Regions from separate parts of the Halobacillus sp. KGW1 genome, predicted to be linked through region 2. Evidence: predicted binding sites of a transcription regulator. Region 2 holds the regulator's gene; the other holds the start of a gene.
What was found. Region 2 encodes NrdR, which represses ribonucleotide reductase genes. Its sites were predicted from a motif close to AACACNATATATNGTGTT; they were not measured.
Positions count from the first base shown of each region.

Region 1 (14,908 bases), 280 kb from region 2:
GAAAAAGATCGGCCAAACGATGGAGAACGATAAATAATACGATAATGAAACCGGTCAGCGTGACAGCTTGCGCGATTTCCTCTTTCCCCATCTGTTTTAAAATACTGTGAATCATTGCTACGATTATCCCGACACCGGCTATTTGAAAAAGGATCGTTGCATCCTGAAGCACAATGTTTCGTCCTCCTTTTACATAATTAAGATTATGACTAACAGACCACTCAAAACTCCCATCCCTCTTGCCATCTTCTGGTACTGCTCCACCCCTTCCATTGCCTCATGAAGCTCTCTGTCTAGATGATGAAGGGTCAGCTGAATCTGTTTCTGCTGCTGCTCCAAGTCATGCTGTCCAAGTGTCCTTCCAAACTGATGAAGAATTTCCAGTTCCGTCTTACCAAGTGCATTCTGTGACCAGTGCCTTTGAAGATGTCCTGACCACCATGAAGGAAAATCATCGCAGTCATCTATATTCTCCACCATTTCTTGAAAGAACCGAGCGATCGGGTCCGGCAGCTGTTTCGATAAGTTCTCACATACTTCCCACAAAGACGAATGTCCGAAGACCATTTCTGCTTCTATCATCTGAAGAGCACTCTTCCACTGTCTGATTTGGCCGGGCCGCTTACGAAAACGAGAGGCGATGTCAAACCCTGTCCACGTGGTGACAGTCAGAATAATGACGGCTCCGATCCACTGCACGATCATCCCATCCTTTCCATCCCGCCAGCTTTTTGCCGGATTCATCCAGAATCACTACGCCTCCATTTCTTTCCGGAGACATTCGTTCCAACACAACATACCGTTCAAAGACTTGTTCCTCGACCAAGCTTCGTGCCGAAGGGCGTTTCCTCACGCCATCCAACGTCCGGCCATGTATACTGCAAATGACTTGTACACCGGTGTAAGAAGCTTCCCTGACGGCATCCGCATCCTCCAGACCGCCGATTTCATCGACGATGAGGACGTCGGGCGACATGGAACGGATCATCATCATCATTCCGGCTGCTTTCGGACAGCCGTCCATGACGTCCGTTCTGACTCCTACCTCCAACTGGGGGACGCCTCTTAAACTTGCAGCAATTTCAGAACGCTCGTCCACGACTGCCACCTTGCACCCCCGGTATCCCGTATGATCCGAACCAATCCATTTGCTTAAGGCCCGGAGCAGGGTCGTTTTTCCTGAATGGGGAGGGCCGATAATCATCGTGCTTTTCCACCTTCCATCTGCATATAAAAACGGGAGGAGATAAGAGACCTGTCCAGCCACTTCTCTAGCGACTCGGATGTTCATGAAAGTGATATGCTTTAATGTATCGATCCGGTGTCCGGAAGTGTTCACCTTCCCTGCCAGACCGACTCTATGTCCACCTTCAATCGTCAAGAACCCTTCTTTCAGTTCATCTTGGAGCCGATAGAGAGAAAATTGGCTGATCTGGTTGAGCACAAAGGCAAGGTGTTCCGCTGTAACGATAATTCCTTTCACACTGGTATGGCTTGCTCCATCTAACACTTCTAATGGATGATTGACCCTCAAGCGAATTTCCTGCACCTTCCCCCAGGAAACATCATTCATCAGAAATCGTTGGAAAGAAGGAGGAAACAATCGGACAATCTCTTTCATTCCTCTCCCTCCTTTAATTGGTTTACTTCATATGTATGCCTATACTTCCGGGTTATGACAGGTGAGAGAAGAAAAAATAGAGGTTTAATAGAGGATTCTGATAGAGCTTAAGGAACAAAAAAAACCCTTCCCGCATGGGAAGGGCTGCAGCATGCATTAAGCACGCGAAACGTATTTACCTTCAGTTGTGCTGATAAGCAGTACATCTCCTTCATTGATGAAGAAAGGTACTTGTACGGACAATCCGGTTTCCAGCGTAGCCGGCTTCGTACCGCCGCTTGCTGTGTCCCCTTTGATACCAGGTTCCGTTTCAGTTACCGTCAGTTCAACGTTCTTCGGAAGCTCTACTCCGATCACTTCACTCTGGTAGGACTGAATTTGGACTTCCATGTTTTCTTTCAAATAGTTTAGTTCTGTTTCAATCGTTGCACCAGGAATCTCGACTTGCTCATATGTTTCCATATCCATAAACGCATGCATGTTCCCATTTGCATAGAGATACTGCATTTTTCGGTTTTCAATATGAGCACGCTCTACTTTTTCTCCACCACGGAACGTTTTCTCCGTAATGTTGCCGTTACGAAGGTTACGGAGTTTTGAGCGGACGAATGCGGCACCTTTTCCAGGCTTGACGTGCTGGAACTCCATAACCTGCCAGATATTACCATCCACTTCGATTGTTAATCCTGTTCGAAAATCGTTTACTGAAATCATGATGATTCCTCCTTTAAATTACAACGTGATCAATTCTTTGGTTGTGGTGTTCAGGCGTTCATTACCGGTCGCAGTGACGATCAGATCATCTTCAATCCGACATCCACCTACCTCAGGAATATAAATACCAGGTTCCACCGTAACGACCATGCCCTCTTCGAGAATCTGATCCGAACGGAAGGAAAGCCCCGGCCCTTCATGGACATCAAGACCTATTCCATGACCTGTCGAGTGTCCGAAGTAATCGCCGTATCCTTTTTCCTTAATATAATCACGACACAATGCGTCTGCCTGTCTACCGGTTATGCCTGCTTTTATTCCTTTCATACCTCTAAGCTGCGCCTCTAAAACTGTATCATAAATGTCTCTTAGCTTATCGCTGATTTCACCGACAGCGACTGTCCGTGTCATATCTGAGCTGTAACCTTTGTATACAGCCCCGAAATCAAGAGTGACCAGCTCCCCGGATTGAATCGTCTTCTCAGAAGCCGCTCCGTGCGGTAATGCGGAACGGTAGCCGGATGCGACGATGATATCGAAGCTTGAGGAAGCTGCTCCCTGTTTACGCATGAAGAACTCGAGTTCATTTGATACATCTATTTCTTTGACACCAGGCTTTATGTAATTGAGGATATGTTCAAAGGCATCATCCGCAATCTTGACGGCATCCTTTAATATACTAATCTCCTCATCCGTCTTTATCAAGCGTAATTTTTCAATCAACCCGGAAGTCGGAACTAGTTCCGCGCTTAATGCTTGTTTATACTGCTCATATTGACTATATGTAACATAATCTTTTTCAAAGGCGATTTTATGAAGGTTTAACTGCTGGGATAGTTCCGCAACCGCCTCGTGGAGCGGTTTCTTATGTTCAACGATACGAAAATCAGGCGCTTCGTTCCCTGCCTGTTCCGTATATCGGAAGTCCGTGACAAGAACGGACTCTTGTGCTGTAATCAGTAGCGCTCCTGACGACCCCGTAAACCCAGACAAGTATCGTCTGTTCATTTCACTCATGACAAGAATCCCGTCTAATTCCCGGGAGGCAACAGCCTTCCTTAGACTTGACAACTTACTCATAATTAATTTCTCCCTTCCTTTTCTATCTTGTCAATAATCCCCATTACGGCAAGGCGATATCCATCGATACCGAATCCGACGATTTGACCCGCACAAACAGGAGCCAGCATGGATGTGTGCCGAAACGTCTCACGGCTGTGTACATTGGATATATGAATTTCAATCACAGGAGGGGTAATAGCACTGATCGCATCCCTCAGGGCAATACTTGTGTGTGTATAAGCAGCCGGATTAATGATGATCCCCGCAGCCTTTTCCTCAGCAAGCTGTATGCGATCAACCAACTCTCCCTCGTGATTCGACTGAAAGTCCTCTACTTCATACCCGGCTTCCCATGCCGTGTCCTTCACTAATTGAACGACATCCTCCAGCGTGTCGTGCCCGTAAGTATCGGGCTCTCTCTTGCCGAGCATGTTCAAGTTCGGACCGTTGATCAAGAAGATTCGTTTATTCCCCATTCCTAGACCCCCACTAAACGATTCAATTACAGTTCCAGTTTATCACACTCTCCCCTGCTTTGAATAAGATTTCGAAGTCTCGCTCGACTCTCTATACTCATAAGAAATGGAATACCCTATGAATACGCCGTATAAAATAAATAAACAGCCCGTCGTCACCCACGTATCGCTGTCCATCTCCAAAAAGGTTGGCACCGCCGGAAAGACCGGTGTCAGAACGAGGAATACTACGGCCCAGATTATCCCTCCGTACAACATCCCCGGCCAAAGTCCATTTTTGTTTTTAAGTAAAAAATAATAGACCAGCGCGGTTAGAATGGATAGGATGCCTGTAAGCAGGATGGCAAGTACTTCCGAGAGCCACGTCCCCGTCCAGTCCGTTTGAAAAAAAGACCGAAAGAAGAAGGAAGCGGCGGACACTTCGGCGAAATGGAAGTAATAAGCAATTGTTCCCAATCCACTCCACAATATTCCCGCTACAAAACCTGTAATCAACGCTTTTCCTAACACACTCTGCTGTGGTTCTTGCTGTCTTTGATCTTTCTGTTTATCTGCCATTTCTCATACCTCCTATACTCATTTTAACCAACCGCTATTATTTCATGCCTGAGCACGGGCAAATGCTGGAGATTAAGGGAGGAATGTTATAAAATAAAGGTACGACCCTCCATTGGAAAACCCTGAATGTACAGATGAATAAGGCAGACAATATTTGCATAAAACGATGAAATAAGGAAACAATTTGAATAACACATATAAGCACACAAGAAAGCATTTTCCATGATAAAGATGTCCCTGTTTAGGGTATAGACAATCAACGGGTGTTTCAGAAGATGACCCATGACCCTTATATTAGAAAGGAGGAACATATATGCGTAAGTGGATGACTCCTGTCATGTACACGCTCATCGGCCTTGCTGTCTTCTTCGTGGCTGTCCAGCTGTTCACCAACACATCCAGCTTTCTGAACTCCATCCTGATGATGGTCGGTTTCGCCGTATTGATCTATGGTGCTATTTATTTCCTTTTCCTCCGCAACCGAGGATTTGGAGGCGGCGGGAACCGTAATGAGATGAAGAAATATAAACAAGCGGTTAAACAATCCAAACAAAAGTATAAACAGCCTGCTCCTGTAGTTAAGAAGAAAACAGTAGTCAAAGCACAAAGCAAGCCTTCCCCTTTAGGTAAGCGCGGAAGAAAAAGAAGCAGCGGTCCACAGCTTCGCGTTATAGAAGGAAATAAGAGCAAAGACAAAAATCGAGCCACTTTTTAATGGCTCGATTTTTTCATGTATTCTTATTCATCTGCTCCAACGCTTAAGGAACTTCCGCGCATGGACATGCCCGAGTTCAATTAGAGCTTCCTTCTCCGCGTCCGATAAATGGAAATCAGTGGTTTCCACATCATTTACCGGAATGAAAATAACGTCTTTGCTCATCGTTTTGGAAATGTAGCGTGCATCATGTGCCTGCTGCATCGTCTTAAAAAGGGCGTGGAACATTTGTATCGCATTGCTGATTTGCTGCTCCGGCAGTTTATCCGGTTCGTCACTCAGCTTCATTCCGATGATAGGCCTCGTACGGCATCCGTCGGCTTTTTCCCATATCCATAATGGAAAGTTGCTCAAAACCCCTCCGTCAATAATAAAAGACTTCCCCCGTTTGCCATGAATCTTGACAGGAATGAAAAAATAAGGGAGGCCTGAACTCATCCGAACGGCTTTCGCTACAGAAAAGGTGGCAGGATCAATCCCATAGACTTTCTTTAGATCATCGGGCAGAACTACAATCCTTCCAAGGGTCAAGTCGGAACAGATGACCTTCAGGGAACCTTCAGGGAGGTCTGCGAACGTCCGTATTCCTTTCTCCTCCAGCCATTCAGACAGTAGCGCTTCCAGCTTGTTCCCCTTATATAACCCCATCCGGAAATAGAGAAGCAGCCACTTCAAGAAGGGGAAGAGCCGGTCTGTAATCGACACATCTACCAATTGTTCAAAAGAGAGTTTCTCCACTCGTTGCCTTATTTCTGTCGAAGTGAATCCAGCTGCTGTCAGCGATGCCAGAATCGCTCCGGCGGAGGTACCGGCCAGACGACGGAATTTGTACCCTTGTTCCTCGAGCTCTTCCAAGGCCCCGATAAACGCCAGAGCCTTTATGCCGCCTCCCGAAAATACTCCATCCACTTTCATACTGCCTCACCCCACTTTAGTTCATTATAAACGCGACAAATGGAATTTAGAACAACCGGGACCTAATCCCTATGTAATAAAAAAAGACGCATGGAATCTTTCCAAGCGTCTCTTGATGTCTTATTCTTCATTTTGTTCTTCATTCTTCTTCTGCACTTCACGGAGGGCCTTCATACGTTCAGGGTTTTCATCAAAGTACTGCACCAAATCTCCAATCCTGTCGATTGAATTCCAGCTCATATGGTGCTCAATCCCTTCCACATCCTCGTAAATGTTCTCATGATCGACCCCTATGATTTCAAGAAACTGCTCCAGTAATTCATGTCTGTACACCAGTCTCTTTCCTACTTTTTTCCCTTTAGACGTCAGAATCAAACCCCGGTATTTTTCGTAATTCAAGTAGTGATCGCGGTCCAGTTTCTGCACCATTTTGGTGACGGATGACGGGTGAACCTGGAGATTCTCTGCGATATCCGACACGCGGGCATATCCTTTTTCTTCTATTAATATATATATTTGTTCAATATAGTCTTCCATGCTTGGTGTTGGCATGATGAACCCCCAATTACCATTGTATGTACAAATGGGCACGACCCTACCGATAATGGTCTGGTGATCTGTTTCCCAATATAAAATGATACACTAGTTTAACCTGAGTGACAAGGAATGCTGCACCCAGAAAAAAGGAAGCATCGGACAGCCTGTCCGATGCTTCTTCCATTTTACAGTCCGCACTTCAATTGCGCATTACAGTTCGTGCACGTATTGCATCCGCCGATGTCTTCTACCGTTCCTTGACGGCAGACCGGGCAGGTGTCACCGACTTCCGATCCAATCGTCACATTTGTTTTGTCGAGCTCCTGAATCGTATCCATGAGAACGACACGCGGCGTCTTCTCCTCTTCTTCAAAGAGTTCTGTCTGTTCGCCGTCGAAATCATTCTCTTCTGCTTTCAACGTGAGCACCTGGCTGTCACGGCTTCCATCCACATACACCGTACCGCCTTTCGCTCCCCCGCGGTATAGGCGTTGATAGACGCTCTCTACCTGTTCGACCGTGTATCCTTTCGGTGCGTTTACCGTCTTGGAAATACTGCTGTCGACCCAGCGTTGGATAATGCACTGCGTATCTGCATGTGCTTCGGGGCTGAGAGTCATTGCGGTTACGAACCATTCTGGAAGCTCGTTTGGATCCTGTTCCGGGTGTTCATCCAAATATTCCTGAAGAATATCTGCTTTCACTTCAATAAACTTACCTAGACGTCCGCTTCGGTAGTAAGAGAAGGAGAAATAAGGTTCCAGACCAGTACTAACGCCCACCATTGTGCCTGTACTACCTGTCGGAGCAACAGTCAACAAATGGGAGTTGCGGATACCGTAAGTCAATACATCTTTACGGATATCCTCAGGCATGTCTTTCATATAACCTGTGTTGATAAAACGCTCACGAAGCTCCTTTGTTTCTTCTTCTGTCTCTCCGATCAGAAACGGGAAACTTCCTTTCTCTTTCGCGAGTTCAATCGATGCACGATAAGCCGTGGTCGCAATGGTTTCAAAGATTTCATCGACAAGTTTATTTCCTTCTTCGGAACCGTAGACGGATTCACAGTAAATAAGGAGATCGTGGAGCCCCATTACCCCTAATCCAATACGACGTTCACCAAGAGCCTGCTTCTTATTCTCTTCCAGGAAGTATGGCGTTGCGTCAATAACGTTATCCTGCATACGCACACCACGCTCGACCGTTTGTTTCAGCTTAGCGAAATCGACCTGCTTGTTAGCCTTATCGGCGACACTGGCCAAGTTTACGGCAGCAAGGTTACAAACGCTGAACGGCGCTAACGGCTGCTCTCCACAAGGGTTTGTCGCAACGACTTTTTGACCATAAGCGGTCGCATTAGTTTTCTCATTGGCATTGTCGATGAAGAAGATACCCGGCTCTGCTGAGTACGTAGCACAAATATTAATCAAGTTCCAAAGTTCTTTCGCCTTGACTGTACGGTACGTACGGACTCCAAAACCACGTTCCTCCCATTCACGGACGTCGCCGCTGTTGTGCCATTCTTCGTTATACACACGCATTTCCTCTTCTGTGTAATTCTCCACGTCCGGGAATCGCAGTTCGTAGGCAGCGTCCTGATCGACAGCTTCCATAAATTCTTTTGTGACACAGACGGAGATATTGGCTCCCGTCAAAAACTCGGAATTATGAACGGTATAAGTGCCGCCGATTTGAAGCTTTTCTTCTGCTTCGCGGATGCTTTGGTCCGTAAAGCCCCCTTGTCCTTGGATATGCTTGTAATTCACGACGCTCTGATAGAGATCTTTCTCCGTCTCCGTAAGTGGGGTGAATTTAAGCTTGTCCTTGGCAAGCTGCTTAATTTGTTCATCTTCTGTATTTTCGATCAGGTAACGCAGGATTCGTGGATTCTGCATTTTAGAAATGATGAATTCAAGAATATCCGGATGCCAGTCTGAAAGCATAATCATCTGCGCACCGCGTCTCGATCCACCTTGTTCAACCAAGTGCGTTAATTTCGCAATGTCATCAAGCCAGGAAACGGAACCGGATGATTTACCGTTCACTCCACGGGCCAGCGTATTGCGTGGGCGCAGTGTGGAACCATTCGTACCGACACCGCCTCCTCGTGACATAATTTCCATCACCTGTTTTCTGTGATCGGATATGCCTTCCCTGGAATCCTGGATATAAGGCATCACGTAACAGTTGAAATACGTAACATCCGTTTGGGAACCGGCACCATAAAGCACACGGCCGGCCGGGATGAAATTCATATCAGAAAGTTCTTCGTAGAATTTCTCGAAACTTTCCTGTTTCTTAAGCGGATCTGTTTCCACTTCGGACAGGCCTGTCGCATTCCGAAGAGCGATCTGTTCGTAATATACCTCTAACGGTTTATCAATCGTGTCAAGGTTTCTGCGGATCAATCCTGACTCCTGCTCTTCCGGTCTGTCAAGGACGCTTAGGAATTCATCTTCGACACGGACAACAGCTTCGTGCTTCTCCCAATCAATCTCATGAATGAAGCCAAAGCCTCGAGCCGGGAACTTAGGATCGTCTTTGACCGTGAGAACAACAAAGTCTCCCTCCGACAATGTAAGTTTCTCTGTATCTTTGAATGCATAGCGGTCCAACATGACAAGCCGGGACACGCCTTTGTGTGTAATAGACATGTTTTCTGTAATTTCATGTACTTGCGGAAACTGACGGATATCTGCGTTCAGTCTTTCCACATTAATCTTTGTATGGACATCGGTGGAGGTTGACGTCTGCATCTTGCATCTCTCCCTTACTAAATAAAAAATCGATATAAGTAACATACCACATTTTCAAAAATATAATCAATATCTTGTGCCCTTTTTCAGAATATATTCAATATCTTGTGTTTTGAACAAAAAGGTAGAAATTTGTCAATCTAATAATATTACGAGCGAAGCCGATTTGAAAAGCAATCCGAAGCAAAAACAGCCGATTATCCTTCTTTTCCATTTATTCATCTGTTGCATTCCCACTTCCATCGGAAAACCATGATGGCGCATGTTTTTGCTTAAACACGGAAAAATATTTTTGAAATGCAAACGATTCCCTCCTATAATAGATAGAGAAAGAGAGAAAAGGGGGAGGCACATATGGATTTATGGATTTTAATCGGTGCACTGGTCTTGATCATTGCTTTTGGATTATATAGATACTTCAAAGCTAGAAAAATCATGACGACACTGACGGAAGAACAGTTCCGCGAAGGATACAGAAAAGCCCAGCTCATCGACGTCCGGGAACCGAAAGAATACGAAGGCGGACATATACTGGGCGCGAGAAATATTCCACTATCGCAGCTGCGCAATCGTCTTGTTGAAATCCGCAAAGATAAGCCGGTGTACCTGTACTGCCAAAGCGGTGCCAGGTCTGCACGTGCAGCTATGCTGCTGCATAAAAACGGCTACAAAGATTTGAACATGCTGCAGAGCGGATTCAAAAAATGGTCCGGAAAGATCAAAACGAAGAAGTAATATCCTGCCGGGAGATTACTCATTATCCCAATCATGATAGAAAAAAGCAAACCGGAGTCCTTGAAGGGACTCCGGTTATTTTCATTCGCCTTTCCGGTATCTCAATACCGGTTTCCTTGCCGCCTGTGTTTCATCCATGCGGCTCACGATTGTCGTATGAGGAGCTTCCTGAACAATTTCAGGATTCTCTTCTGCTTCTTTGGCTATTTGAATCATCACATCGATAAAGCCGTCCAGCGTTTCCTTGGATTCGGTTTCCGTCGGTTCGATCATCATTGCTTCCTCGACGTTAATCGGGAAATAGATGGTCGGTGGATGGTACCCAAAATCAAGCAGGCGTTTTGCTATGTCCAACGTCCGTACTCCGAGCTTCTTCTGACGTCTGCCAGATAAAATAAATTCATGCTTACAATGACGGTCAAATGGAAGGTCATAATACTCCTGAAGGCGGCGCATCATGTAGTTGGCATTGATGACAGCATACTCACTTACCTTCTTCAAGCCTTCCGCCCCCATTGTACGTATATACGTGTAGGCACGAACGTTGATGCCGAAATTACCGTAATACGGCTTCACCCGGCCGATAGAATCCGGTCGATCATAATCAAAGATGTACTGACCGCCCTGTTTCACCAGAATCGGCTTAGGCAGGTACGCCGCCAGTTCTGCAGTTACCCCTACAGGCCCGGAACCAGGTCCTCCCCCGCCGTGTGGACCTGTAAACGTCTTATGCAGATTCAAGTGGACGACGTCAAATCCCATATCCCCGGGGCGGGCATAACCTAAAACAGCATTCAGATTGGCACCGTCATAATAAAGCTTTCCGCCTGCTTCATGAACGATCGATGCCATTTCTTCAATATCCTCTTCAAACAGACCAAGCGTGTTCGGGTTTGTCAGCATTAAGGCGGCCGTCTCTTCATCGACCACACGTTTTAAATCTTCCAGATCGACGAGCCCGCGATCATCGGATTTAACGGTTACAGCTTCAAATCCTGCGACTGTTGCGGAGGCTGGGTTCGTTCCATGCGCAGAATCCGGAACGATAACTTTCGTACGGTTGTAATCCCCATTCGCTTCATGGTAGGCACGAATCATCATTAATCCCGTCCACTCTCCATGCGCACCTGCTGCCGGTTGCAGAGTGACGGTATCCATCCCGGTTATAGCAGCAAGCGATTCTTGAAGGTCGTACATTAAATGCAGGGCACCTTGTACCGTCTCCTCCGGCTGATACGGGTGGATGTGGCTGAAGCCAGGAAAGCGGGCAACATCTTCATTCATTTTAGGATTATACTTCATCGTACAGGAGCCGAGTGGATAAAAACCGGAGTCGACCCCGTGATTCCGTTTAGAAAGTCCCGTATAATGCCTTATAATTTGAAGTTCACTTACTTCCGGGAGATCCGGTTCCTGTTTCCGAACATATTTCTCGCCGATCATACCTTCCACGTCCACTTCCGGTACATCCAACTCCGGAAGACTGAATCCGGTACGGCTTTCTTGACTCAATTCAAAAATTAACGGAAAGTCCTGATTAGCCACGAATATCCCCCATTTCCTTAACAAATTGATCAATTTCTTCTTTTGTCCTGATTTCTGTAACAGCAAGCAGCATGTGTTCAGACAATCCTTCTGACATCCGACCGAGATCGTACCCTCCGATGAAACCTTTCGCAAGGAGTTTTTTGTTTACTTCCGCAATATTACGGCCGACGTTTACAACGACCTCATTAAAGAAAGCGTCCTTGTATGGAAGTTCAAAACCCGCTGCCTCCAACTGGTTTTTCATATAGGCAGCTTTCTGTATATTCATCCGCGCCATCTTCTTCAAGCCCTGCTTGCCCAGGGAGCTCATCGCTACAGATGCTGCCAGAGCGTTTAGTGCCTGATTCGAACAGATGTTGGAAGTAGCTTTGTCCCTCCGGATATGCTGCTCCCGAGCCTGAAGCGTGAGCACAAAGCCACGTCTGCCATCTTCATCTACCGTCTGGCCGACCAGTCTGCCAGGTACTTTGCGCATCAGTTTCTTCGTCGTGGCGAAGTATCCGCAGTGTGGGCCCCCAAACTGAGCAGGGATACCAAATACCTGCGCATCACCAACAACGATATCTGCTCCAAATTCACCAGGAGGTGTCAGATAACCCAGCGCAAGAGGATTGCTGGAAGCAATAAGCATCGCTTTTTTCTCCTGATCCACAATGGAGCGGATCTCGGCTAAGGGTTCTATTTGACCGAAGAAGTTCGGATATTGAACGACGACACTGGCTACATTCTCATCTAATTCTCTCTCCAGCTGTTCCAAATCTGTCTTTCCTTCTTTGTGATCGATTTCAATGACTTCAAGGCCGGGACCTTTCACATAAGATCGAATAACGTCAAGGGATTCCGGATGGATCGCTTTCGATACGAGCACTTTCTTTTTCTTCGTCTGGCCGGCTGATAAGTTTACGGCTTCTGCAAGTGCCGTTCCGCCGTCATACATAGAAGAGTTCGCTACATCCATCCCCGTCAATTCACTGATCATTGTTTGAAACTCAAAAATTGCCTGGAGTTCACCTTGAGAAATCTCCGGCTGGTACGGTGTATAGGCCGTATAAAATTCAGAACGGGAAATAACATGATCGACGATCGACGGGATATAGTGATCGTAGACTCCCGCACCCAAGAAGGAAACATGGGATTTCAAATGAACGTTTTGTTCTGCGAGATTGGACAGCTCTTTCGTCAATTGGAACTCATTCTTCGGATCCTTTATATCGAGGTCTCCTTTGAAACGTACACTTTCCGGTATATCGGAAAACAGCTCATCGGAGTGCTCCACTCCGATTGCTGCAAGCATTTCTTTCTTATCCTTCTCCGTCATGGGCAGGTAACGAAATTCCATACGTAGTTCCCCCTTCATTTAATTATCGTTTATAAAATGGTGTAGTGACGACTTTCGCCTTTAAACGGCGTTTCCGCACTTGGACAATGACTTCCGTGCCAGGTTCTGTAAACTCTTTCTTCAATAAGGCAAGTCCAATGTTTTTTCCTAAAGTCGGAGACTGGGTACCTGTCGTTACAAAACCGATATTCTCTTCTCCGACGAACACTTCATAATGCGTACGCGGTATGCCTTTATCGATCATTTCAATTCCTACAAGCTTCCTTTGAGGGCCGTTTCCCTTCTGTTCTTTCAACACGTTCTTTCCTATGAAGTCCGCATCCTTGTTCACTTTTACCGCAAAGCCAAGACCTGCTTCCATCGGAGTAATATCCGCACTTAACTCCTGGCCGTATAACGCCAGATTCGCTTCAAATCGAAGCGTATCCCTCGCCCCCAGCCCGATCGGCTGTAATCCGTGCGGCTCACCGGCAGTAAGAAGCGCCTGCCATAGCTCCCTTCCAGCTTCTGCAGGAAGGTATATTTCAAACCCATCCTCGCCGGTGTATCCGGTCCGTGAGACAATAGCTTCTTTTGATACACCTTTCAAGCGGACATCGGATAGAAAACGAAAGAACTTAATGGAAGAAACGTCGCTGTCCGTCAATGTCTGCATGATCTCTTCTGCTTTGGGACCCTGGACAGCAAGTTGAACGTATTCATCCGATACATCCTGGATTGTCACATCGCCTGTCTGGTGATCTTTCAACCACTGATAGTCCTTTTCTCTGTTCGCTGCATTGACGACGAGCAAGTATTTCGCTTCGTCCAGATGATAGACGATCAAATCATCGACCGTCCCACCGTTCTCATAGCACATGATCGTATACTGGGCCTTCCCCGGTTCCAATTTAGAAACATCATTCGTCAACATTTTCTGTAGAAAAGGAAGACTGCCCGGTCCTTCCACCATCACTTCTCCCATATGGGATACATCGAACAACCCGGCAGCCGTTCGTGTAGCCTCATGCTCCTCCTTGATACTCGTAAATTGGACAGGTAAATCCCAACCTCCGAAATCAATCGTTTTTGCTCCGAGTTCTTTGTATTCAGGGAACAAAGGGGTACGCTTCAACTCTGTCATCCAAACCACTCCTTATGCAATGTGATCATCCATAAAAAAAGAGACTCCTCCTGTAATCAAGGGAGTCTCTGTCCATGTAAGCCAGAAAGTTTCACGTACGGATTCCTATATCCGTCCGCTTGCTTCTTGGGCGGTCTGCTTCTTCGCAGACGCTCTCCAGAGTTGCGTCCTGTAAAGGTCTTTTTGCCTGAGAGATTCACAAAGATTGTTTGCTCCTTCGGCGCCACGGTAGTAGTCTCTCCCATTACAGTCATCCGCTTTCGTATTTTATTAGATTGCAGCGGGCATACTATTTTATAGCTTATGGATGCGGTTTTCACTTCAAATTCAGCTACATTATATCACGCATTCTTTACAAAAGACATGGGAATTCAACAAATTATTCACAATCTTTACGAAAGGCAAACTATTAGAAAAAGGAGCGATTCCATATGATTCAAATTCATCCAGATGAAGCGTTTTTACACACATTATCCGGTCATTTGGACTCTTCGGAAAGACTGAGTTCCTGGGAGGGATTCAAACTTGCCTATAAAGCGGCACAGTTCCAAACGGTCCCACACTTTGATGGTCTGCTTTCCCTTGAACACCTTCCCCATATCGACTTCATGGAACATCAGATAGAAGCTGCCTCCAAGGTCATCCACCATATGCATGGCAGGGCGATTCTGGCTGATGAAGTGGGGCTCGGTAAGACACTGGAAGCAGGGCTGATTTTGAAAGAGCTTATGATCAGAGGGCGGGCGAAGAAAGTATTGATTCTCACGCCTGCATCTCTCGTGAACCAATGGATACAGGAATTGAAC
Region 1 is NZ_LSOC01000002.1:1,210,384-1,225,291, forward strand. It holds gene spoIIIAC (stage III sporulation protein AC) at 1-172, opposite strand, end outside; gene spoIIIAB (stage III sporulation protein SpoIIIAB) at 190-699, opposite strand; gene spoIIIAA (stage III sporulation protein AA) at 644-1,621, opposite strand; gene efp (elongation factor P) at 1,778-2,335, opposite strand; gene AXG56_RS06905 (Xaa-Pro peptidase family protein) at 2,354-3,415, opposite strand; gene aroQ (type II 3-dehydroquinate dehydratase) at 3,418-3,873, opposite strand; gene AXG56_RS06915 (YqhR family membrane protein) at 3,916-4,431, opposite strand; gene AXG56_RS06920 (SA1362 family protein) at 4,745-5,146, shown strand; gene AXG56_RS06925 (patatin-like phospholipase family protein) at 5,174-6,061, opposite strand; gene mntR (transcriptional regulator MntR) at 6,182-6,613, opposite strand; gene AXG56_RS06935 (vitamin B12-dependent ribonucleotide reductase) at 6,784-9,357, opposite strand; gene AXG56_RS06940 (rhodanese-like domain-containing protein) at 9,712-10,092, shown strand; gene gcvPB (aminomethyl-transferring glycine dehydrogenase subunit GcvPB) at 10,174-11,637, opposite strand; gene gcvPA (aminomethyl-transferring glycine dehydrogenase subunit GcvPA) at 11,630-12,979, opposite strand; gene gcvT (glycine cleavage system aminomethyltransferase GcvT) at 13,002-14,102, opposite strand; glycine riboswitch at 14,268-14,356, opposite strand; gene AXG56_RS06960 (DEAD/DEAH box helicase) at 14,534-14,908, shown strand, end outside.
Region 1: a site for NrdR is predicted at 9,452-9,469, ahead of AXG56_RS06935 (vitamin B12-dependent ribonucleotide reductase). Genes of this name have one in related genera too.

Region 2 (14,908 bases):
TTCCGTTTCCGCAACCGCAGCAAATACCTGTGCGTCTACTTCTGTCACCTTGATTTCGGGCGGTGCTGTAAAGTCTGTTCCTTCACGTCTTATGAGTTCAAGGACTGTCCAATCACTTGCAAGGACTTCCTCCACCAGATGATGTCCTTCCACCAGGAATTGACCTGTCTGTTTTCTATATTTACGCTTATGCAGCTTTTTCCATTCTTTCACTTTGGTGTTTTGTACCGAAGTCAGCATGTTATTCCCTCATTTACATGTTATTTCTCAACTATCATACATAGCAAAGGCCGGGTTGGTCAAACTAAGGTGGAATATTACGCATAAGCAAGGAGGATGTTACGATGAATTTGGATTTGAGAAGAGCTATTCTGTCCAATGTGACCGGCCACAGTGCAGAGCAGCTGGAAGCGACGATCGATGATGCCATGCAAAAAGGCGAAGAGAAGACGTTACCAGGCCTTGGCGTTTTCTTCGAGACGCTTTGGAGAGAGTCTGATGAACAAGAAAGACAGGAAATTCTGGACACGCTTGAGCAAGGGTTAAGACAGACGAATTAATAAGAAAGCCAACCTGAAAATCAGGTTGGCTTTCTTCCCTTTACTGGAAGGTAATGTCTTTTACTTTATCTGCATCTAATCCTTTGATCACTTCCACGATTAAACGCACAGCATTCTCGAAGTCATCTCTATGGAGCATAGCAGCATGAGAATGGATATAACGTGTCGCAATCGTGATGGACAACGCAGGTACACCGTTGTGGCTCAAGTGAATGGAACCGGAATCCGTCCCCCCGCCGGGCATAGAGTCAAATTGATACGGGATGTTGTGTGCGTCTGCAGTATCTGTCACGAAGTCACGCAAACCTTTATGAGAAACCATGGAGGCATCATAAAGAATGATCTGTGGGCCGTCTCCCATTTTACTTGCAGCTTCTTTATCTGATACACCTGGTGTATCGCCGGCAATACCGACATCGACACCGAAAGCAATATCAGGATTGATCATATTGGCAGAAGTACGGGCGCCTCGAAGCCCTACTTCCTCCTGAACTGTCCCGACACCATAGACGATGTTCGGATGCTTTTGCCCTTTCAACTGCTTAAGTACGTCAATCGCTATGGCACATCCGATACGGTTGTCCCATGCTTTAGCAAGGAGCATCTTCTCGTTCTTCATTTGGGTGAATTCAAAATATGGAACAACAGAATCCCCCGGCTTGACACCGAACTCTTCTGCTTCCTCCCTGCTGGATGCACCGATATCAATGAACATATCCTTCAAATCAACAGCTTTCTTACGCTGTTCTGCAGGAAGAATATGAGGCGGCTTGGAGCCGATGATCCCCGTCAGATCGCCTTTACGAGTCATGATTGTCACACGTTGTGCGAGCATAACCTGACTCCACCAGCCTCCCACAGTCTGAAAATAGATATATCCATGATCGTCAATCCGGGTGACCATAAAGCCCACTTCATCCAAGTGACCAGCCACCATGATACTCGGGCCTTTTTTATTTCCGACTTTCTTGGCAACGAGGCTGCCAAGATTGTCCGTGAATACTTCGTCTGCGTATGGTGTGATATAACGTTTCATCACATCGCGAGCTTCACGTTCGTTTCCGGGCACACCTTTGGCATCTGTCAAATCCTTAAGCATATTCAACGTTTCATCTCTTTTAGACATATGTACTGCATCCTCCTTTACTCATTCCAACCATATTATAACCTCTTTGAAGCGATTTCACAAAAAATTGCGTCTATTATACCTTTAATATCCTTCGTCCTGACGTTGGTAATTCACTTCATTTTTTGATAGATAGGCGTGAAACCATTCTTCCTCCGTCAAGCCGATGGTCGCTGCCAGCTGTAAATACCCAAGGAACAGTGCGTGATAGGATTGTTTGTCCTTCTGTTCCCGAAACTCTTCCACCGCTTTATATACATTAAGAAACGCCTCGGTTTCCGTTTCACGGCAAACATAGGCACCCGGCTCAAAATGAAAGCCTGAATCGAGGCCGAGCGACAGCAGAAAATGTATTCCGTCTACATACTCTTCCAAGATGACCTCTTTTTCACTAGGTCCTTTACTACTCCAGAATTTGAAGCACCTGGTTTCATTCGCGAGTTCCCCGATTTCCACTAGCAGGGCAAGGATTTTTTCCTCTGTTTTTGTCCCTTGTTTAATGTCGTGCTGGTCTTCAATATATTGATCCAACGCTCGCTGCATGTCATACAATCGATTCCATTCCATTAAAATTCTCCTCTACTCAAAAATTGTCTTCAATAAATGTATCATTTTTTGAAACAAAAGGACATGCACAATCGTATGGTAGCTATGATGCTATATATAGGGAGTCGATACACATGATTATCATCCTGTTCCGCTTGTTATTATTGGTCGCTATCGCCTTCATCCTTTATACAGCCTACAAGTTCCTCATCAACCCACGAAGGAAACTAGACACCGCTAAAGATAAAAAACAGTTCTACTTCCATGACAATAAAGAAAATTCCAAGGAAAATTTTCTACTTACATGGAAAGGGTTGGTTTTCGAAGGTGAAAAGTACCTGGGGGCAACCGAAGATGCATTTGAAGTCGTCAACATCAGCGTCAGCGCACATCATCCGGAACGGCTGCAAGGACTCGACCGGGAGGATATCTATTTCATGGAGAAGGAAATCCTCATACGGTACCCGTACGCCACTATTGAATGGAAGTATCCGATGAACCGCCTTATTCTAAGCCGTTGGAACGATGACGAACAGCTCTAAGAGCTCGATACAGCGTCTCCAACCAAAAGAATCCGACCAGGAATGGTCGGATTTTTCACATGGGAGAGAAAGAACTTCCTGCATGCTGATATTCCATGAATTCTTAAGGTGCCGGCTGAAAGAAGTCACGCCAGAGCACCACTTCGTATTTCTTCCTGATCAAGAAAGTGAGGCCGATCAGGGCGCCGGAAAAAATAATCATCATTGGAAGAGACAACAAAGTGATCCATTGACCTACCGATGTATAAACCACTGCCAGCGGAAAATTTGCAAACAGCGAGGATTTCGTATATTCCTTGAAATCCGAACTGATTTCCAAGAGACAGTAGGATAGTAGATGAAAATGAATAAACGGGACAAGTCGAAGAACCGCCACCTGCTTTACCGAAAGGTTGGTTTGTTTCTTCAGCCATTTCTCCTTCACACGTTTAAGTTTCTTCAATCCTGATGGTAAGATGCGGATCATCTTGTAAAAAACCAGACTGGATAACATTGTCCCGATCACGGAATAAGCGGTGCCGGCAATTGGTCCGAATAGTACCCCGCCTGTGATGCATACAAGCATAACAGGCAGAAATAAGAATGGACGCAGTAAATGAATACCGATGAATAAGAGCGGTGCCCAAGCTTCCTGCTGCTCCAACCATGCCAATACGGATGTTGTTATCTCGCCCATTTCATCCCCCCTGTCTACATATTATGACAGGAGAATCAAAGGTAGAACTTACCGATGAGATAGCCCGCTCCCGCAATGTGAAGAAGGGACAGGAAAGGAAGGCCGAACGCGAATGCCCGGTGTTTCGTCTTATGTCTGAACACGTTCATTCCTGCCCAGCCGCCAAGTGCACCGCCAAGGACTGCTAGTAACCAAATGGTACGCTCCCGGGTCCTCCATGCCTGCTTCACTGCTCTCTTCTTATCCGACCCCATTAAAAGAAACAGCCAGATACTCATGCTCCCCCAAACGATAAATAAAGCACCCAGAAAACCCATAGAATGTACCCCCTTTATCTTTTTATATAAAAAAAGTCATTTCCTACCGAACGGAAATGACTCTTCTGCAATCTTTTTTATTTAAGTGCTGCTTTTGCCTGCTCTGCAAGTGCAGAGAAAGCTTGAGCATCGTTGATAGCTAGATCAGCAAGCATCTTACGGTTCATTTCGATACCCGCAAGTTTCAAACCGTGCATTAGACGGCTGTAAGAAATATCGTTCAAGCGAGCCGCAGCGTTAATACGTGCGATCCAAAGCTTACGGAAGTCGCGTTTCTTCTGACGACGGTCACGGTAAGCGTACTGACCGGATTTCATTACTTGTTGCTTAGCTGTTTTGAATAGTGCGTGTTTAGAACCATAATAACCTTTTGCTAGTTTAAGGACACGGTTACGACGTTGACGTGTCACTGTTCCACCTTTAACTCGTGGCATAATAATCCCTCCTGATTAAATCGATATCGTTATTAGTCTTTTGGAAGCATGTGCTTGATGCGGCGATAATCTCCAGCAGAAACCAATGCATCTTTACGTAGCTTACGCTTTTGTTTCGTAGATTTGTTTGCGAACAAGTGGCTAGTGTAAGCGTGAGAACGTTTCACCTTACCTGTTCCGGTTTTTTTGAAGCGTTTTTGAGAACCTTTATGGGTTTTCATTTTTGGCATGTGAATTTCCTCCTTTTACTTGATACACATACTTACTTCTCGCCTAGAGGAGCAAGCATTAAGAACATACTGCGACCTTCCATTTTAGGCTTGGTCTCAACTTGGGCAATATCTTTGCACTCTTCGGCAAGGCGTTCGAGTACTTTCTGTCCAAGTTCTTTGTGTGTGATTGCACGACCGCGGAAACGGACAGATGCTTTCACTTTGTCACCTTTTTCGAGGAACTTGCGTGCGTTACGCAGTTTCGTGTTAAAGTCATGGTCTTCGATCCCAGGGCTGAGACGAACTTCCTTGACTTTGATGACGGTTTGTTTCTTACGAGCTTCTTTTTCTTTCTTCTGCTGCTCGAAGCGATACTTTCCGTAGTCCATCACTCGGCAAACCGGAGGCTTCGCATTTGGCGCCACCATAACGAGATCAAGATTTGCATTTGCAGCAATATCCAGGGCTTCGTTACGGGATTTAACTCCAAGCTGCTCCCCATTCACATCGATCAGACGAACTTCACGGGCACGGATTTTTTCATTAACGTTCATGTTATCCTTGCTAATATCGAGCCACCTCCAACATATTTTAGAAAACTTATATGAGATCTGTCATCGACAAGAGATTTCCTGTTGCAAATAAAAAAAGTGTCGGCACATACTGCACCCACACGTCTCCTAATAAATCAAAGGAATAGTGACCTGCCAACTGCTTACGCGTCGATCAGGTGAGAAGCGGGTGCTTCTACTTGTCTCTAGATCCGTTCATTCAGTTACCTAAATAATAATAGCATGCCTGATGGTACATGTCAACACCTAACGAGGTGTCTTCATGACTACCTTTCCTAGGATAAGGGAAAGACGAGGAAAAATCAAGAGCTTTTTCCCATCTGGAAAGGAAGAAGAGACCGGAAGCAGACACTTCCGATCTCTTTGGCATTACTTACGGAGCAGTTTTTGATCGATTTCGTTACGAATTTCAGATTTGAACTGCTCCAGTGGTTTCGTTTCTGAATTCTGTTGGCCGTATCGGCGAACGTTCACTGCATTCTCTTCCATCTCACGGTCTCCGACAACAAGCTGGAACGGAATTTTCTGCATTTGTGCTTCTCTTATCTTATATCCGATCTTCTCATTGCGCTCATCCACCTCGACACGAATGCCGGCTTCACGGAGTTCATCCTCAAGCTTCTTAGAATATTCCAGATGCGCATCTGCAGAAACCGGAATGATTTTCGCCTGAACAGGAGCAAGCCAGGTTGGGAAGACACCTTTGTATTCCTCAATAAGGAAAGCAACGAAGCGCTCCATCGTGGATACGACTCCACGGTGAATAACGACAGGACGGTGATCCGCTCCATCTTCCCCTACATACGTAAGGTCAAAGCGCTCAGGGAGGTGGAAGTCCAGCTGAACCGTTGACAGCGTCTCATCCTTGCCGAGAGCTGTTTTCACTTGGACATCAAGCTTCGGACCATAGAAAGCAGCTTCTCCTTCTGCTTCCACATACTCAAGTTCCATGTCTTCCATTGTTTCTTTCAGCATCGCCTGTGCTTTTTCCCACATAGCGTCGTTGTCAACATACTTCTCTTTGTCTTCTGGATCTCTATAGGACAAGCGGAAGTAATAATCTTCAATACCGAAATCGCGGTACACTTCCTGGACGAGTCGAACGACACGCATGAATTCATCTTTCAACTGGTCAGGTCTTGCAAAGATATGGGCATCATTCAACGTCATCGCACGAACACGTTGAAGGCCGGCAAGAGCTCCAGACATCTCATAGCGGTGCATCGTACCAAGCTCCGCAATACGTACCGGCAGATTCCGGTAACTATGAAGCTGATTCTTGTAAACCATCATATGGTGCGGACAGTTCATCGGGCGGAGAACGAGGTCTTCATTGTCCATTTCCATTGTCGGGAACATATCGTCCTGATAGTGGTCCCAGTGACCGCTCGTTTTATACAAATCTACACTTCCAAGCACCGGCGTATAGACGTGATCGTAACCGAGTCGTTCTTCAGTATCCACGATATAACGTTCGATTGTGCGACGAATGGTGGAACCTTTAGGAAGCCACATCGGCAAACCTTGTCCGACTTTCTGATTGATTGTGAAAATCTCCAGCTCTTTCCCCAACTTACGGTGGTCACGCTCTTTCGCTTCCTCAAGCATCTTTAAGTGCTCATCGAGGTGCGCCTTTTTCTCAAAAGCAGTCCCGTAAATACGCTGGAGCATCTGGTTATCACTGTTCCCGCGCCAGTAAGCTCCTGAAATGCTCAACAGCTTAAACACTTTGATTTTGCTCGTCTGCGGAACGTGGACCCCGCGGCACAAATCGAAGAATTCCCCTTGCTGATAAAGGGTAACCTGCTCTCCTTCCGGAATAGCGTCGATCAGTTCCAATTTAAGGTCATCACCAATCTCTTTAAACTTCTCGATTGCTTCTTCTCTGGATACCTCAATGCGCTCAATTTCCAGGTTCTCATCAATGATTTTTTGCATTTCTTTCTCAATCTTAGGCAGATCTTCCGGCGTCAGCGATTCTTCCATATCGATATCATAGTAAAAACCGTTCTCAATCACAGGGCCTACACCGAACTTCACATCCCCATAAATGCGCTTGATCGCCTGCGCCATCAAGTGAGCTGTGGAGTGACGCATGATTTCAATGCCTTCCTGGTTTTTATAAGTCAGAATCTCAATGGATCCATCCTGATTTATCGGACGTCGCAGATCATAAGGTTCTCCATCTAATTTGACAGCCAGCGCCTGTTTCTTCAACCCCGGTGAAATAGACTGGGCAATTGCTTCCCCTGTAGTTCCTTGTTCAAATTCCTTTACGTTACCATCTGGAAATTTCATTTGAATTGTTGCCATTTCCCAACACTCCTTCTATACTTTCTTCCTTGCAGACAAATCAAAAAACGCTTATCCCTCGGCAAAATAAGCCAAGGGACAAGCGTTAGCACTCGTGGTTCCACCCTAGTTTCCGCTTCCGTCCAGGACGTACGCGGCTCGTTCGTCATCCTTAACGCGGATCAAACGCTGCCCATTACTAAAAACTGTTCACAGGCAGAGCTCGGAGGTGGTAAACAATGTAGCCGTCAGGAAGGAGCTTCCAGCCTATAGGCCCCTCTCTCTGGTCATGCGTCACTAATCGCTCGTGTCCTCTTCCATGCTGATTTATTAATATGTAGGTATTATATCCGTTAACAAAGAGGAAATCAAGCGTTGTCGAATGGAAAGTTCGATTTCGGTTTCCAAGATGCTTTTTCTTCAAAAATATTCATCAAGAGCTCCAGGTTGGAATCCTGCGATCGATCTGAATATATGATCAACTGTTCAGGGGCATGAACAAGAGCGGTCGTGACCGGCCACTTGATTGGGAGTTCTGAAATGGATGCATCCGGATATTGTTTCTTGTATAGCGTTGTTTCCGAATCCCGGACAGGATTTCCTTCATCATGGTAATAAACCAGTCCGCCATCATCCAGGAGATGAAGCAGTTGGACACCGGTATCTTTATGGTGGACACGCTGCCGCCAGGAATCGAGCATCAACTGATAGGACTCCTCCTGCTTGTACTCGTCAATGATTTTACCCGTGTATTCAATAACAGACTCATGAACGTTTTCTAAACAGGCAGCAGCCATCTCATCAAATTCCACGTACGTCCGCCCGGCCAAATAATCCTGGATGAAGGCGCGCAGATAGTGATAAACGGGCGGAAGCTTTACACCTGCCGGGGGATGCGCTTCAAAGTCCTGTCCGATCTCGAGCATGCGGTGTATCTCTTCCATATCTTCGTAATGGTAACGATGCTTCAGGACTCCTTCCATCCAACCAAGCATCTTCCTTTTCCTTATGACCTGAAGAAAAGAACGGATTGCCTCGACGTAAGCCTTGCCGTTCAGAGAGGCGTTGACCAACTCGACTTCATAGAATTCATTGTACTCCTTGAACAACCACAACCTCTGCTCCGTGACAATTGCATTATAAAAGATAACCGCTTCCGCGCGATTAGAAAAGTGAATGCCAAACACCAAGATTCCCCCTCATCCCGACTTTCCGATACGGTATTAGAAGGCGCCTGCGACGCCGTCTATTCCTTGTTATGTTTATGTCAGTCCAGAAGAAATCATGCCATTTCCATCTTCATCTTTCCTCATCGTTACCCTCTTCGGTTCCGGCCGGTCACTAACACACTCTCGCTGAGCTGGCGAATTCGTTCGGTAATCCGCTTCGCCTTCACTTGATCTACATCGCCGCGATTGGATGTCATCAAGACTTTCTCCAACTCATCGATCGTGTAGTTCGATGTGAAGAACACAGGAAGTCTCTCCATCATTCGGTAATGAAGAATACTCCCCAATACTTCGTCCCGGAACCATGCTGATTGTGATTCTGCACCAATGTCATCTAACATTAATACGGGGGTTTCTTTAAACGCATTGATTTTATCATTGATGGAATCGTCCTTTATAGACGCTTTCATCTCTCTGACGAATTCCGGCATGTAGATGACCATGGATGGAATATGCTTTTCGCTCAATTCATTGGCTATAGCTCCGAGAAAATACGTTTTCCCGACACCGAAAGGTCCATGAAAATACAACCCTTTGCTCGGAAGCTCTTCAGAAAGACTTTCAATATAACGGACCGTTTGTTCCACTGCCGCACTGCGGTCGGGGTCTTGAAGATCCAGTCTTGAAAGAGAGGCTTCCAAGATCTCCCTCGGCATGTGAAGACTCCGGACAAGTGACTTTTGCTGTTCATGCTCTTCCCGCTTCCTTTGTCGGCTGCACTTATCGTAAGCAAGCTTCACTTCCTGGCCATCTACTTCCACACGCGGCACGTATCCAGGGAGAATATTAATACACGCTTCACGTGACGGACACTTTTCACAGTTTTTCGATTGGGACTGGTACTCATAGAGCTTAATGAGATTCTTCTCCATGCTCTTCTCCGTCAACTCCGGATGGTGTTCTATCAGCTGCCGTACATCTTCCGACTGGAGCACTTCTTCTTTCATTTTGTTCATTCGATCTTGAAAGGTTTTATTGTTTCTCATCCATTTCTTCAATGATTTCTGGATCGGTTCCATTCTGCCACCTCCTCATTCATCCGTTCTCTCTGCTTGTCAACTTCCTTATACGTGCAGCGATATCATCCGTATCCACGTTAACCGAAGCAGAAACTTTCTCACCGGATCCTGCGTCCTTGTTGAACCAAGCCGGAATGACTTCTTCTTTCGTATTCACACGTCTCTGTGACTTCTGCTGACCCCACTGCTGATACTTCTGATGCTCAGCCTTAGCAAGATTCATCGCCTGACGCACAGTAGTCACGTTTTTCCGTGCCCAGTGCCCGGCTATTTTCTGCAAATAAGACTTGGACAATTTCATATCTGTTTTCAAAAGCACGTAGTGAACAAGAACATTCATGACCCCGGGGTTGATTCCCTGCTCTGTCATGACGTCCCGAATCAGCTTCAAATCCTGGTCAGATGCCCTGTTGCCCTGAGAAAGGTCTTCAAGAAGTTCCCTTGGTGATTTCCTTTCAAGCATGGCAATAAACTGATCTTCTTTACTCACACTTTCTTCCGCTCCTGTGTCCTGTGTTTTTTCTCGAGCATCTATATTAGACTGCTTCTTCGGGACAGGCTTTTCCTTCAGAAAATCATGACAGGCGGCTTTAAATTCTTCTTCTACGAGATAATGATTTTCATCAATCGCCCACGTCACGGCTTTTTCAATGTCGATCGTTGATAAATCATACAGCGTGGCTAGCTGAAGAATTAACTTTCTATTCCGTCCTGTAAGAATCTGTTCACTCGGATACATCCGTTTCTTTAGAGCATGATGGAGCCAGTCGAAATCCACTTTCGTTTGGGACGTCACAGGCCCTCGGCTCTCTTTCTGATTCTGCTTATCCGCAAGGGAGGTGGTCTCGGCCTGTACGGTCTCAAGCATTTTCGCATGAAATACCTGATCGAAAGTTGCAGTGACTTCTCCAAAACCATCCAGAACGTACTCTTTGCAGATGAGCCGTTCTTTTAAGTTTTCATATTTGCGCTGTCCGATTTCATGGTAAAGCAGAAGGGAGAGCATATCATCCATGAAGAATTCCTCCGCAGAGAAGGGAGGATACAGGTAATACATGTATTCGGCATGAGCCCCTTCCCCTTCTGCCTGGAAAGAACGCAGAAGGCCGATTGCCTCCAGCTTCTTCCTGGCTTCATAGATCTTATCCAATGGCGCAGACAGATAGCCCATCAACGTGTGGTGGGTCTGTACTTGTTCTGCAGCATTCATTTCAGACTCCGATAATAAAATCTGATATAAAGAAATCGCCAGACGACCGACGATCGGTTGATACAAATGGGATAACGAACGATGAAAATTCCTCGGCAGCTCCCCCCGCTTCACAACTCGAAAACCATCTACCGGGAGTAACTTCCCTATCGAATGATTCATCTTCCGCACCTCCTTCTTCCTTTCATATTACCCGGTTTCCCTTGAAAAAGAAAATGAGCCAATGCGGCTCATTTGTCATCTTCGTGTTTTATTAAATCCTTCAGTTCATCAATAAAAACATTGATGTCCTTAAATTGTCGATAGACGGATGCGAAACGGACATAAGAGACTTCGTCAATTCCAGAAAGACGCCCCATGACCATTTCTCCTATATCTTTACTCAACACTTCCGAGACGCCGCGGTTCCTGAGTTCTTTCTCGATGTCCAGTGTCACACCTTCCAGTTCCTCGACCGCAACCGGGCGCTTCTCACAAGCTCTGATCAAGCCCCGCATCAATTTCTCTCTACTGAATTCTTCTCTTGTGCCTTCTTTTTTCACTACAATCAAAGGAACTTCTTCAATTCGTTCAAACGTGGTAAAGCGGAAGTCACACTGTTCACATTCTCTCCGCCTGCGTATGGCCTGGCCATCCTCAATCGGCCGCGAATCAAGCACCTTCGTACTCTTGTAGTGGCAATTAGGGCATTTCAAAATTGATCAACTCCACATCGTCTTCGTTTCCACATCGCTTATGATGGATCGACAGGCTGAAATTGGCTGTCCAACTGCTTATACAACGAAACAATGGTGTTCCGACTGTATCCGAAATCAACGGGTCCACCGGAATCCGTTGTTACGGAAAAATCAACAGCGGTACGGAAAGGACGGACCATAATGATAGTCACAACAATGAAAGCACGCCTTTTCCCTTTATATTTAATCGTAAGTTCGCCGCGTTCCTTCGAGGATGCTACAATCTGCGAGGGTGCGGGAAACAGTTCTTCCACGGCACGGAAAACGTCATCACGCTTTGCTTTATAATAGTGTGTGACAAGTTCTTCATCCTTATGCTGTTCACTGGTTTCTGAGTGATTACTGATATATCTTGATATAAATGCTTTCACTTATCTGGCCCCTTCAATCCATTCGACATGATCTTCCATCATTTTAACATGATTCTTCAAAATAAGAAATAACAGTTACCAAAGGAGAGTTGACCCCATACAAAAAAGCCGCACAGACTTCTCTGCGCGGCTTGATTTACTGCGTTTCTCTTTTTAAAGGGCGCGAGATTCCTGTACTTCCACAGGTCCCATCCCTCTCGGCACTTCCACGGTTTCATTCTTCCCTGCTTCCAGTGCTTCAACGATGTAGTGGGCTGCAACGTTCGGATCAATACGGTCGCCGCACGTGTAGACATCGATACTTGCATATCCATGCTCCGGAAAACTGTGAATCGTCAAGTGCGATTCGGAAATGATGACCACTCCGCTCACCCCGTGTGGAGCGAACTTATGAAAAGCGACCTCTCTTACTTCTGCTCCCGCTTTCAAAGCAGCATCAACAAAAACCTGCTCTATATACGACATATCATTCAATTTCTCTTCATTACAATCCCATAGTTCAGCAATTACGTGTCTTCCCATTGTATCCATATTAAGGATCCCCCTTTGTACATTAACTTCTTCCCCTCTGAAATAACAGTCATGCACTACCATGGGGGAAAGTTAGTCCTGAGAGGTCCTAACCCTTTGAGTAGACATGAAAACATAAGAAATTCAGAAGTTCAAAAGAAAGTATATATGGTTTACCCGTAATTTGCAAGATTTATTTCAAATATAGCAAACCATAGTCACCGGGTCCTAGTATACGATACATTCGGGATGCTTTCTAGTGCTTTCTCAAGACACGCGGACCGCTTTCTCCTGCTGCATCATATTCCCGACATATTTAGCAAGGTCAACAACCCGGCAGGAGTATCCCCACTCATTGTCATACCAAGCCAGCACCTTCACTTTACGCTCTTCGATCACCTGGGTGGACAATCCATCGATGATCGCAGAAGAAGGGGACGTCGTATAATCTATGGAAACGAGCGGCTCCTCATTAAATTCCAAGATTCCTTTCATTTCATACCTTGCCATACCAGCAAACGCCTCATTCACTTCTTCTCTCGTCACATCGCGTTTCACATCAACGACGAGATCAACAAGGGATACATTTGGAGTAGGCACCCGCAGCGCCATTCCGTTCAGTTTCCCCCGCATGCTCGGGATCACTTCTCCCAATGCTTTTGCAGCCCCTGTCGAAGTCGGGATAATTGACTGTGTACAGCCCCGGGCGCGGCGGAGGTCCTTATGTGGATTATCCAGGTTCTTCTGATCGTTTGTAAAAGAGTGAACAGTAGTCATCAAGCCGTTGACGATACCAAATTGGTCTTCCAATACTTTTACAACAGGAGCAAGACAGTTGGTCGTACAAGAAGCATTGGACAGGACGTGATGCTGTTCCGGTACATAACTATCTTCATTTACTCCCATAACAATCGTAGCATCTACTTCTTTACCGGGAGCTGTTATGATGACTTTTTTTGCTCCTGCTTCGATATGTTGGGACGCTTCATCCTTCGTTTTGAATTTGCCGGTAGCCTCAATGACAATATCGACACCCAGTTCATCCCACGGCAGCTCATGCGGATCTCGTGTTGAACACAAGCGAATGACCTTCCCATCGACGACAAGATTCCCTTCCGCCGCTTGGATTTTGCCTTCAAATCGACCGTGAACACTATCATATTTCAGCATATGAGCAATGGTTTCAGCTGGATAACAGGCGTTTACAGCCACCAATTCTACAGAATTATCGATGACAGCCTTTCTAAAAACCATACGGCCAATTCTTCCCAACCCATTAATGGCAATCTTTGTTTTTCCCATGTTCCAGCCCCCTATATATGATATACTTTTTAACCCTTTTCACAGAAACAGTATAACATATTGCAAGCGCTTTTACATAAAAGAGTGCATTTTTTCACAAAAAAATAACACGTCGGAATCCCGACGTGTTATTATACGATGTTCCACCTTTGAAGTATGTCTTTTAATTGGTCGAAGCTTTGCTCGACAGATCCATTATTATCAATGACCGCATCGGCAAGAGCCGCTTTTTTCTTTACCGGGATTTGGGAAGCAATTCTTGCTTCTGCATCCTCACTGGTCGACTGATCACGTTCCATCAAACGTCGGAGCTGCGTTTCTTCCTCTACATAAACGACTAACGTCTTCTCGACATAATCCGTCAGCTTGCTTTCAAAAAGTAACGGGATGTCCAATACAACAGCACGGTGTCCTTCTTCCTTATAGCATTCCCGTTGACGAACCATTTCTTTTCTCACTTCAGGGTGAACGATGCCGTTTAATTCCTTACGCTTTTCTTCATTGGAGAAGACAACGCCCCCGAGTTTCTTACGGTCAATCGTCCTGTCCTCCAACAAAATATCAGAGCCGAATGCTTCAACAATACGTGTGTATGCAGCTTCACCAGGTTCCACCACTTTCCTCGATATCACATCGGCATCTACAACCGGGATACCCAATTCTTTAAACATAGCAGAGATAGTGCTTTTACCGCTGGCTATACTGCCGGTTAATCCGATGACAACAGTCATGACACGCCCCCCTTTATGTATAGAGAAGAGACATGGCTCTCCTCTTATTCCAACACTCATGAAAGTTTAATTAAGCCGATGATAATGAGCAGGACGCCCGGCAGGATGGATATACTCTCCACTTTCTCACTTAAATGTCTGCCGCTCCATATACCGCCTGCCAGCATGAGAAACGTAGCCAGTGTAATAAACAACGACGTCATTAGTGTAGGCATCCCGATCATAGCTCCGCTTACTCCCGCTCCGATAGAGTCCAGGGACAAGGCGATACCCAAGAGAAAGACTTCTTTCCCCCGGATACCCCCGGAATGATCCACATCTGCCGCGACGGGATCATTCAGTACCTCCGCCGGCTTAAACCATGAATCATCTTCCTTCTGCGGCTTCCTCTTCTTAAAAAACTGCCAAAGAAAGAATATACCTATGAAAATCAGGGCTGATGCTCCCGTTTTCTCCGCCACTTCCGGTGAGACATAAGCGATCAGCAAATGCCCGAAATAGGAGGAGAGCAAAAACACAACA
Region 2 is NZ_LSOC01000002.1:1,491,639-1,506,546, forward strand. It holds gene AXG56_RS08425 (RNA methyltransferase) at 1-240, opposite strand, end outside; gene sspI (small acid-soluble spore protein SspI) at 345-560, shown strand; gene AXG56_RS08435 (M42 family metallopeptidase) at 601-1,686, opposite strand; gene AXG56_RS08440 (dUTP diphosphatase) at 1,771-2,253, opposite strand; gene AXG56_RS08445 (hypothetical protein) at 2,367-2,774, shown strand; gene AXG56_RS08450 (TVP38/TMEM64 family protein) at 2,878-3,450, opposite strand; gene AXG56_RS08455 (DUF1294 domain-containing protein) at 3,486-3,767, opposite strand; gene rplT (50S ribosomal protein L20) at 3,845-4,201, opposite strand; gene rpmI (50S ribosomal protein L35) at 4,234-4,431, opposite strand; gene infC (translation initiation factor IF-3) at 4,464-4,967, opposite strand; ribosomal protein L20 leader region at 5,052-5,172, opposite strand; gene thrS (threonine--tRNA ligase) at 5,355-7,298, opposite strand; gene ytxC (sporulation protein YtxC) at 7,646-8,464, opposite strand; gene dnaI (primosomal protein DnaI) at 8,593-9,525, opposite strand; gene AXG56_RS08490 (replication initiation and membrane attachment family protein) at 9,542-10,897, opposite strand; gene nrdR (transcriptional regulator NrdR) at 10,966-11,430, opposite strand; gene AXG56_RS08500 (hypothetical protein) at 11,469-11,843, opposite strand; gene speD (adenosylmethionine decarboxylase) at 11,997-12,374, opposite strand; gene AXG56_RS08510 (glyceraldehyde-3-phosphate dehydrogenase) at 12,621-13,655, opposite strand; gene coaE (dephospho-CoA kinase) at 13,787-14,386, opposite strand; gene ytaF (sporulation membrane protein YtaF) at 14,443-14,908, opposite strand, start outside.